Regions from separate parts of the Streptomyces sp. NPDC047130 genome, predicted to be linked through region 2. Evidence: riboswitches for the same ligand, from Rfam matches in the RefSeq annotation. Region 2 holds a riboswitch; the other holds the start of a gene.
The links. Region 2 has a riboswitch for S-adenosylmethionine ahead of ABZ836_RS03210 (aminotransferase class V-fold PLP-dependent enzyme). Riboswitches for the same ligand answer to the same signal wherever they lie in the genome.

Region 1 (5,274 bases), on a different contig from region 2:
GACCCCGCCGCCGTCGTCCACCTCCTCCACACCCTCGCCGACCACCTCCCCTGACCCCGGCCCGGGCGCGGCGAACGGCTCGCGTCGTCACGCGTGGGCCGACGGCCCTGTACGCACGTGACCCTCCCGGAGGGACCGAGGTCCAGTTCGGTGAGCCGTCACGTGCGTACGCACCGGTCTGCGCCCACCCGCGCGGCCGGCCGCACGCGGGGCGGAGGCGCGGCGGTTCCCCGCCCGGGCGGGGAACCGCCGCCCGGGGCGGGTCAGCGGGTGGTGGTGGTGAGGGCGTGGAGCTGGTCGAGGAACCACTTGGTCGGCGGGGTCGCGGTGGCGGCGGCCACCAACCGCTTCGTCCGCTCCGCCCGCTCCCCCGCCGGCATGGTCAGCCCCTCGTGCAGCGCCCGAGCCGTGGCGTTCACGTCGTAGGGGTGGACCGTGATCGCGTCGTCGCCCATCTCCTCGTGCGCCCCGGCCTCGCGGGAGAGGACCAGCGCGCAGCCGTTCTCGGCGAGCACCGGGACCTCCTTGGCGACCAGGTTCATGCCGTCCCGGATCGGGTTGACCAGCGCCACGTCGGCCAGCCGGTAGGCCGCCAGCGACCGCGCGAAGTCGTCCTTGAGGTTGAGCACGACCGGCGTCCAGTACGGCGTGCCGTACTCCGCGTTGATCTCCGCGGCGACCCGCGCGACCTCCGCCGTGTAGTCGCGGTAGACGGCGAGGTCCTGTCGCGACGGGTAGGCGAAGGCGACGTGGACGACCCGGTCGCACCACTCGGGGTGGTCGTCCAGGAGCTGCCGGAAGGCGTGCAGGCCGCGGACGATGTTCTTGGACAGCTCGGTGCGGTCGACCCGCACGATCGTCCTGCGGAGGTTGCCGTCCGGGTCGTTGCCGATCTCGGCGCGCAGCTCGGCGACCCGCTGGTCGACGTCGGCCCGGTGGCCCCGCTCCCGCAGGAAGTCGGCGTCCGCGCCCAGGCCGTGCACACCGATCCGGGTGTCGCCGACGCCGCCCACCGCGGCGTCGCAGCAGGCGGTGAAGGCGTCGGCCCAGCGCTGGGTGAGGAAGCCCAGCCGGTCGGCGCCCAGCATGCCGCGCAGCACGGACTCCGCGACGTCGTCGGGCAGCAGCCGGAAGTACTCCGGCGGGGCCCACGGGGTGTGCGAGAAGTGCCCGATGCGCAGGTCGGGGCGGAGCTCGCGGAGCATGCCCGGGGCGAGCGTCAGGTGGTAGTCCTGGACCAGCACCGCCGCGCCCTCCGCGGCCTCCTCCGCCAGCGCCTCGGCGAAGGACCGGTTGAACTCCTGGTAGGCGGCCCACCGGAGCCGGAACTCGCTGTCGAACACGGGCTCGAGCGGGGTCTGGTACAGCATGTGGTGCACGAACCAGAGCGTCGAGTTGGCGATGCCGTTGTACGCGGCGTCGTGCGTCTCGGCGGAGATGTCCAGCATCTTGACGCCCGGCTCGGACACCCCGCGGTGGACCGCCTCGCGGTCCCCGTCGCCGAGCGCCGAGCAGACCCACAGCGCGCCGGCGTCCGGGCCGATCGCGGAGAGCCCCGAGACCACGCCCCCGCCGCCGCGGCGTGAGACCAGCGAGCCGTCCTCGGCGACCGAGTACGAGACCGGTCCGCGGTTGGAGGCGACCAGCACCTGGGGGGCGGGGGAAGCAGTGGCGGAAGTTTCGGCGGAACCCATACGCGTCACCTAGCCCGGAGGGGAAAAGTCCAAACGTCGCCGGCCGCGGCGGCGGCGCCCGGGCCGGAGGCGGGGCGCTGCGCCGAACGGGTGAGGTCAGGCCACCTCGCGGGACCGGTACTCGACGATCTCGGTCATCGGCGGCCGTTCCAGCGTGTCCACCGCGTGGGTCCGCGGCGTGAAGCCCTCCTCGGTGCGCTCGAACTGGGTCATCAGGGGCCGGACCATCTGTCCGCGGGCCAGCCGGAGCTGGGCGGTGCGGTAGATGGTGGCGGCCATCCGCCCCAGGGCCTGGCTGTCCTGGTTGCGGTGTTTGCGGACGCCGACGTCGACCTGGGCGAGGGCGTCCAGCCCCACGGTGTGCAGGGCGTCGATCAGCATGGCCAGCTCCACCCCGTAGCCGACGGGGAACGGCAGCCGTTCCAGCAGCGACCGCCGGGCCGCGTACTCGCCGCCCAGGGGCTGCACGAAGCCCGCCAGCTGCGGCCAGTGCAGGTTGATCAGCGGGCGGGCCATCAGCTCGGTGACCCGGCCGCCCTGGCCGGCCTCGGTGCCGAGCGGGCGGTCGTACATCGCCTTGACCAGCGAGATCTGGGGGTCGGTGAGCAGCGGGCCCACCGTGCCCGTGACGAAGTCGGAGGAGAAGTCCCGGAGGTCGGAGTCGATGAAGCACACGATGTCGCCGCCGGTGACCAGCAGCGATCGCCAGAGCACCTCCCCCTTGCCGCGGACGGCGGGGACACGGGGCAGGATGACGTCCCGGTGCACCACCCGGGCGCCCGCGGCGGCGGCCACCTCGGAGGTGCGGTCCGTGGACCCGGAGTCGACGACCACGAGCTCGTCCACGAGGGGAACCTCTTCGATCAGGTCCCTGCGGATCGTGGCGACGATGTCGCCGACCGTGGCCTCTTCGTTGAGCGCCGGCAGCACGACGGAGACCGTCGAGCCGCATTGGCGCTTCGCGGCGAGGATCTGGTGGAGCGGGCGATCGGTCACATGCCAGGAGCGTGTGCCCAGCCAGCTTTCGACTTCTTCCAGCACAGTCAGCGGCTCCTCACTGTGTCCGACCACCTGCCGTACGGCGGGCGGCCCGTCTCGCGTTCCGGACGACTCTCTCAACTGTCCTGGCCTTCGGTTACAGTCTTGAACATCACCGGTGACCACCGCATGTCGGGGGTCGGGTTCGCTCGACTGGTGGATACGGGTCCCCTCGGTGGGGCCCGCTCAAAACAACCGAAGAACAACCGAAGAACAACAGAAGAACGCTCATCCAGAGGGGCAGAGGGATACGGCCCGATGAAGCCCCGGCAACCCTCCAGCCGTGCCCGCGATCACGCGAGGCCCCGGCTAGGGAAGGTGCCAAATCCGTCTCACGGCGAAGACGCCGCTGAGGAAGATGAGGAGAAAGGGCCTCGCCACTCATGGCTGTACAGACCGTCACGACCGCCTCCGCGTCCACGACGACCTCCGCCGCCCCCGTCGATCTCGGCCCCGCGACCGCCCTCTCGTGTCGCGAGTGCGGCCACCGCGTTCCGCTCGGCCCCGTCTTCGCCTGCGAGGAATGTTTCGGGCCCCTCGAGATCGCCTACGACTACTCCTCGTACGAGGCCGAGGAACTCCGCCGCCGCATCGAGGCCGGCCCCGGAAACATCTGGCGTTACGCCCCGCTGCTGCCCGTGCCCGCGGACGTCGCCGAGAAGCCCAACCTGAACCCGGGCTGGACGAAGCTGGTGAAGGCCGACAACCTGGCCCGCGAGCTGGGCGTCACCGGCGGCCTGTACGTGAAGGACGACTCCGGCAACCCGACGCACTCCTTCAAGGACCGCGTGGTCGCCCAGGCCCTCGAGGCGGCCCGCGCCTTCGGTTTCACCACGCTCTCCTGCTCCTCCACCGGCAACCTGGCCGGCGCCGTCGGCGCGGCCGCCGCCCGGGCCGGTTTCCGCTCCTGCGTGTTCATCCCGCACGACCTGGAGCAGGGCAAGGTCGTCATGGCCGCGGTCTACGGCGGCGAGCTCGTCGGCATCGAGGGCAACTACGACGACGTGAACCGTTTCTGCTCCGAACTGATCGGCGACCCGGCCGGCGAGGGCTGGGGCTTCGTCAACGTCAACCTGCGCCCCTACTACGGCGAGGGTTCCAAGACGCTGGCGTTCGAGATCTGCGAGCAGCTCGGCTGGAAGCTGCCGGACCAGCTGGTGATCCCGATCGCCTCCGGCTCGCAGTTCACCAAGATCGACAAGGGGCTGAAGGAGCTGATCCAGCTCGGCCTGGTCGAGGACAAGCCGTACAAGCTCTTCGGCGCGCAGGCCTCCGGCTGCTCCCCGGTCTCGGTCGCCTACAAGGCCGGGCACGACGTGGTCCGCCCGCAGAAGCCGGACACCATCGCCAAGTCGCTGGCCATCGGCAACCCGGCCGACGGTCCGTACGTGCTGGACATCGCCCGCCGCACCGGCGGCGCGGTGGAGGACGTCACGGACGAGGAGGTCGTGGCCGGCATCCGGCTGCTGGCCCGCACCGAGGGCATCTTCGCCGAGACGGCGGGCGGCGTGACCGTCGGCGTCACGCGCAAGCTGATCGAGAACGGGCTGCTGGACCCGTCGCTCACCACCGTCGTCCTCAACACCGGCGACGGCCTCAAGACGCTGGACGCGGTCGCCGACCAGGGCCTGACCGCCACCATCCGCCCCAGCCTCGACTCGTTCCGTGAGGCCGGCCTCGCCTGACCTCCGCCCCGCCAGCCCCGTACCCAGCCTCACCGTGACCGGAGGTCAGACCCCATGAGCGTGACCGTTCGCATCCCGACCATTCTCCGCACCTACACCGGCGGCCAGGCCGAGGTGAGCGCCGAGGGCGCGACCCTGGGCGAGGTCATCGCCGACCTGGAGAAGAACCACACCGGTATCGCCGCCCGCGTCCTCGACGACCAGGGCAAGCTGCGGCGTTTCGTCAACGTCTACGTCAACGACGACGACGTGCGGTTCGAGCAGGGACTGGAGACCGCCACCCCCGAGGGCGGCAGCGTTTCCATCATTCCCGCCGTGGCCGGCGGCGCCTGATCACTTTCGCTTTACCCGCGCTTTCCTAGTCGCCCTCTCCGATCGCCCTCTCCGGTTCATGCCGGCGTCACATACCGCCGACGACCGGGGAGGGCGATTCTGCATGATTGGGCGCGGTACAGTTGGGGTACCCCGCGCCGAACTCCCGCCGGGTGACGATGAGTTCCTGCCGCCGGCCCGACAAGATGCAGCCAAACTCCGCGGGTCCTTTGCGTGGTTCGCTCCTTCTGTCCGCCCGGACTTGCCCTGAATTCCGGCGATTTCTCGGCATATCGCTGACCGGGCTCCTCCAGAATTGTCGTCCGATTGACCTGTTGCAGAGGGCAGTTGGGCAGATACATTCAGCCGCGGTCGACGCGTTCCGGCGCACGCCCGCCGCCTGGGCGGCGGGTGAGGTCTGACCCGGATCCGCGAAGTGTGGATCTGTGCAAGGGCCAGTAATAGGGGAGTTAGGCATGGCTCAGGGCACCGTCAAGTGGTTCAACGCGGAGAAGGGGTACGGCTTCATCGCGGTCGACGGTGGT
Region 2 (5,274 bases):
AGCGCATCTGCCTCGGCCTGCAGCGCCGTGACAAGGAGAAGGTGCTGCACGGTCGCGAGACCGGCATCATCAAGCGCCTGCCGCACGGCGAGTTCATCGAGGTCCACGAGCCGCTCTCCCAGGAGCAGCTGCACACCCTCACCGCGCACGAGCAGTACAAGCCGGCCGAGATCGGCCCGACGGTCGACGAGAACGGTGTCGAGCGCAAGGTGAAGGGCTCGGAGAAGCTCCGCGCCAAGCTGAGCCAGGCGTACTACGGCGAGGGCAACCAGATCGAGAAGCCCACGCTGGAGGAGTTCAAGGAGATCGAGGCCGGCCACGGCCACCACTGAGTGCCCCGGCGCCGAGTGAGGGGGCAGGTCCCCCCGGTCGCCGAATGATCGACTGATCGCCACGGCAGGAGCCCCGTCCGGTCCCCGGACGGGGCTCTTCGCCGTCCCCGGGATCGATAGGGTGGGCAGCGCCCCGCCACCGGGGCCAGCCACACCAGTGCACCCGCGGCCCGTGGCGGGCCGCCGGACCGAGACCGTCAGGAGCGGCATATGAACGCTGTGACCCCCGCTGGAGGCGACACCGCGGCGGGCCGCTCCTGGCCGGCCGTCCTCAACGCCCTGCTGGAGGGCCGCGACCAGAGCGCCGACGACACCGCCTGGGCGATGGACCGCATCATGCGCGGCGAGGCCACCGACGCCCAGATCGCGGGCTTCGCGGTCGCCCTGCGCGCCAAGGGCGAGACGGTCGAGGAGATCACCGGCCTGGTCCGCGCGATGTACGCCCACGCCCGGGTGATCGACGTGCCCGGCCCGGCCGTGGACATCGTCGGCACCGGCGGCGACGGCGCGAAGACCGTCAACATCTCCACCATGGCCGCGATCGTGGTCGCCGGCACCGGGGTGAAGGTGGTCAAGCACGGCAACCGGGCGGCCTCCTCGGCGAGCGGTTCCTCGGACGTGCTGGAGAAGCTGGGCGTCAACCTGGAGCTGACCCCGCAACGGGTCGCCGAGGTGGCGAACGAGGCGGGCATCACCTTCTGCTTCGCGGTGAAGTTCCACCCGGCGCTGCGTCATGTGGCCGCCGCCCGGAGCCAGTTGGGCATCCGCACCACCTTCAACTTCCTGGGCCCGCTGACCAACCCGGCCCGGGTGAAGGCCCAGGCGATCGGGGTCGCCGACCCGCGGATGGCGCCCATCATGGCGGGCGTGTTCGCGGAGGCGGGCAACTCCGCGCTGGTCTTCCGCGGCGAGGACGGCCTCGACGAGCTCACCGTGACCGGGCCCTCGCGGGTCTGGGCGGTGCGCGACGGGCAGGTCCGCGAGGAGCTCTTCGACCCCCGTGACGTCGGGGTCGAGTACGCCCCGCTGGAGGCGCTGCGCGGCGGGGACCCGTCCCACAACGCCGACGTCGCCCGCCGCCTGCTGACCGGGGAGACCGGACCGGTGCGGGACGCCGTCCTGCTGAACGCGGCGGCCGCGCTGGTCGCCCTCGAGCCCGGCGAGGGCACGCTCGCCGGGCGGATCCGGGCCGGCATGGACCGGGCCGCCGAGGCGCTGGACTCCGGCGCCGCCCGCAAGGCGCTCGAGCGGTGGGTGCTGGCGAGCAACTCCTGAGCGTCCCGGGCGGGTCGGCGCGGCCCGCCGTCGACGAGGCGTGGTCCGGATGCCGGACCACGCCTCGTGCGCGTGCGGCGGATGTGGCAGGATGCCGTGCAGGTCATGAGTGACAGCCATCAGGCCCCGGCCGGCTGTCCGGCAACCCTCCGTCCGTGGCGGGGTGCCCCGGGTGAGGACCAGGCCGCAGACAGCAAGGTCTGTGGCAAGCGCGGACCTCTCGCGACGTCAGGGGTCCTGGTCGTCGAGGAGTTCCCCGTGAGCCGACGAATGCGCCGGGCCTGACCGGCGCGAGGGCGGCGCCGCCACGCGTTCCGCCCCGCCGGGCAGGCCGTCGAGCCGAGTCCTTCTTCTTCTCGTCCTCCGTCTTCCGCCCTCTTCCGCGTTCCCGCCCGGGTGATGCGCCGCGGTCCGTCCGCCGCCCCGGGGAGCGCCGACGTGCCCACAGGAGTCCGCCATGCCCGTTTCCACCGCTGCCACTGCCGCCGCCGCCGACAGGAAAGCCCTCGCCCTCGGCGCCGTCCCCGCCCCCGCCTCGCCCGCGCTGCTCGCCGAGCCGCTGCCGGTGCTCGGCCTGGACGTCACCGTGCCGCTCGCCTCCGGCCGCCGGGTGCCCTACGCCGCGCTCGACCAGGCCGCCAGCGCCCCGGTGCTGCGGCAGGTGTGGGACGAGATCGCCGAGTACGCGCCGTACTACGGCAGCGTCCACCGCGGGGCGGGTCACCTGTCCCAGCTCTCCACCGAGCTGTACGAGGACGCCCGGGAGACCGTCGCCCGCTTCCTGGACTGCCGTGCGGACGACCAGGTCGTCTTCACCCGCGCCACCACCGACTCCCTCAACCTGCTCGCCTCCGCCCTCCCGGAGGACTGCCGGGTGTACGTCTTCGAGACCGAGCACCACGCGGCGCTGCTGCCCTGGCGCGGCGCCCGGGTGACCTTCCTCGACGCCCCCGCGAGCCCCGCCGAGGCGGTGTCCCTCCTGACCGACGCCCTCGCCGCGCGGGACGACGACGCGCCCGCGCTGGTCTGCGTCACCGGGGCGTCCAACGTCACCGGGGAACTGTGGCCGGTGCGCGAACTGGCCGACGCCGCACACGCGCACGGGGCGCGGATCGTGCTGGACGCCGCGCAGCTCGCCCCGCACCGGCCGGTGTCGGTGCGGGAACTGGGCGTCGACTGGGTGGCCCTCTCCGGGCACAAGCTGTACGCCCCGTTCGGCGCGGGCGTGCTGGCGGGCCGGTCCGACTGGCTCGACGCCGCCGAGCCGTACCTGGCGGGCGGCGGAGCCAGCCGCAGCGTGGTCCGGCGCCAGGACGGCGGCCTCGACGTCGCGTGGCACACCGGGCCCGCCCGGCACGAGGCCGGCTCGCCCAACGTGGTCGGCGCGCTCGCCCTCGCCGCCGCCTGCCGGGTGCTCACCGAGGCGGACCCCGCGCTGCTCGCCGGCCGCGAGGAGGCGCTGCTCGCCCGGCTGCGGGAAGGGCTGGCCGCCCTGCCGGGGGTGCGGGTGCTGTCGCTGTTCGGCGACGACGCGCCCCGGGTGGGCGTGGTGTCGTTCGTGGTGGACGGCTGGGACAGCGCCGACCTCGCCGAACGCCTGGCCTCCTCGCACGGCATCGGCGTGCGGGCCGGGCTCTTCTGCGCCCACCCGCTGGTGCGCCGCCTCCTCGGCGGCACCCGCGACGCCGCCGCCGAGTGCGGGGGGACCGGCGGCTCCCCGCTGAACGCGGTGCGCGCCAGCTTCGGCGTGGGCACCCCGGTGGAGCACGTGGACCGGCTGCTCGGCGCCCTCGCCGACCTGGCGGGCGGGGACGCGTAACTCTTCTCCCCGGCGGCGCGGGCGTCCCTGCCGGCCCGCCCGCGCCGCCGGGGTCACGCCGCGCGGCGTCCCGCGCCGGCGTTGACCCGGGCGCCCAGCAGCACCATGCGCAGGGCGCGTTCGGTGGCGTCGGCGAGGTACTCGGCGCCCCGGCCCATCGCCTCGCCCAGCGAGACCGGCCCGGGCAGGATCCCGCTGTACGCGTCGATGCCGACGGCCCGCACCTCGTGCGCCCCCTCGCCGAGGGTCCCGGCCAGGGCCAGCACCGGACGCCCGTGCCGCTTCGCGCGCCGCGCCACCTCGGCGGGGATCTTGCCGAACGGCGTCTGCCCGTCCAGCGAGCCCTCGGCGGTCACCACCAGATCGGCGCGGGCCAGCCGCACGTCCAGGCCCAGGGGGTCGAGCAGCACCTCGAACCGGGGCCGCAGCCGGGCGCCCAGGGCGGCGAGGCCCGCGCCCAGGCCGCCCGAGGCACCGGTGCCGGGCGCCGTGCGCAGGTCCACCACCGGGCGCGGGTCCACCGGGTGCGGGTCCACGGCCGTGCGCGGGTCCACGGCCGGGGAGGGCAGCAGGTCGCGGGTCAGGACGCCGGCCCAGTTCTCCAGGCCCGCGGACAGCAGCTCGACCTGGGCCGGCGTGGCGCCCTTCTGCGGCCCGAAGACCCGGGCCACCCCGCGGTCGCCGCACAGCACGTTGTGCGGGTTGCACGCCACCACCAGCTCGGTGTGCCGCAGCCGCGCGTCGAGCCCCGAGGCGTCCACCCGGGCCAGTCGCACCAGCTCGGCCCCGCCGTCGCCGAGTTCACGGCCGTCCCGGTCGAGCAGCCGGACACCGAGCGCGCTCAGCGCCCCGGCCCCGCCGTCCGAGGTGCCGGAGTCGCCGCAGCCGACGAGCACCCGCCGCGCCCCGGCGTCCAGGGCGGCCGCGATCAGTTCGCCCACGCCGCGGGTGGTGGTCGCCCCCGGGTCCCGGGCGTCGCCCGGCACCAGCCGCAGTCCGGCGACCGCCGCCATCTCGACCACGGCCGTGCCGTCCGGCAGCAGCGCGAAGTGGGTGTCCACGGGGTCGCCCAGCGGCCCGGTGGCGCGGCGCCGCAGCAGCCGCCCGCCGCCGGCCGAGGCCAGCGCCTCGGCCGTGCCCTCGCCGCCGTCGACCAGGGGGATCAGGTCCACCTCGGCGTCGGGCACGACCCGCAGGACGCCCGCGGCGATCGCCTCGGCCGCGTCCCGCGCGGACAGGGACTCCTTGAAGCCGCTGGGGGCGACGGCGAAACGGGTGAGGGCAAGAGACATCGGGACTCCAGGAGAAGAGAAGAGAAGAGAAGAGAAGGGAAGAGAAGAGAAGGGGAGAGGAGGGAGGTACGGGACGGTGCCGGGTCAGCGGACCGGGACGCCGAGCAGGGGCCAGACGAACAGCGCGAAGAGCAGCACCAGCACGGCGGTCAGCGGCCCGAGGACGGCGGAGAGCCGCAGCAGGTCCCGCGGCGTGTAGGTGGGCACGCCGGACAGGCCGGAGAAGAGGGCGACGGGCTTGGCCGAGGCGGGCAGGGTGTGGCAGAACCCGGCCGCCGCCGTGGAGGCGAGCGCCGCGGACACCGGGCTGACACCGGCCACGCCCGCCGCCGCGACCACCAGCGGCACCAGCACCGAGGAGCGCGCCGACCGCGACTGCAGCACCAGGTGCGCGGCCGTGCTCACCGCCACCACCACCGCGAGGAACGTCCACGGGGTCGAGCCCAGCGGCAGCCCCGACACCAGCCAGGCGGCGGCGCCCGAGTCGGCGAGGGCCAGCCCGGTGGCCATGGTGGCCGCCATGAACAGCAGCATCGACCAGGGCACGGTCCGCAGC

Region 1: linked by a shared signal. The riboswitch ahead of thrC (threonine synthase) and the one ahead of ABZ836_RS03210 (aminotransferase class V-fold PLP-dependent enzyme) in region 2 are both predicted to bind S-adenosylmethionine.

The regions. Positions count from the first base shown of each region.
Region 1 is NZ_JBEYUK010000013.1:68,179-73,452, reverse strand. Features, by position in the region: gene otsB (trehalose-phosphatase) at 1-54, shown strand, start outside; gene ABZ836_RS17525 (trehalose-6-phosphate synthase) at 264-1,694, opposite strand; gene ABZ836_RS17520 (glucosyl-3-phosphoglycerate synthase) at 1,791-2,735, opposite strand; SAM riboswitch class I at 2,958-3,097, shown strand; gene thrC (threonine synthase) at 3,116-4,417, shown strand; gene ABZ836_RS17510 (MoaD/ThiS family protein) at 4,472-4,750, shown strand; gene ABZ836_RS17505 (cold-shock protein) at 5,206-5,274, shown strand, end outside.
Region 2 is NZ_JBEYUK010000002.1:143,555-148,828, reverse strand. Features, by position in the region: gene ABZ836_RS03220 (cytochrome bc complex cytochrome b subunit) at 1-332, shown strand, start outside; gene trpD (anthranilate phosphoribosyltransferase) at 543-1,607, shown strand; SAM riboswitch class IV at 1,709-1,825, shown strand; gene ABZ836_RS03210 (aminotransferase class V-fold PLP-dependent enzyme) at 2,065-3,426, shown strand; gene ABZ836_RS03205 (glycerate kinase) at 3,480-4,718, opposite strand; gene ABZ836_RS03200 (SLC13 family permease) at 4,803-5,274, opposite strand, start outside.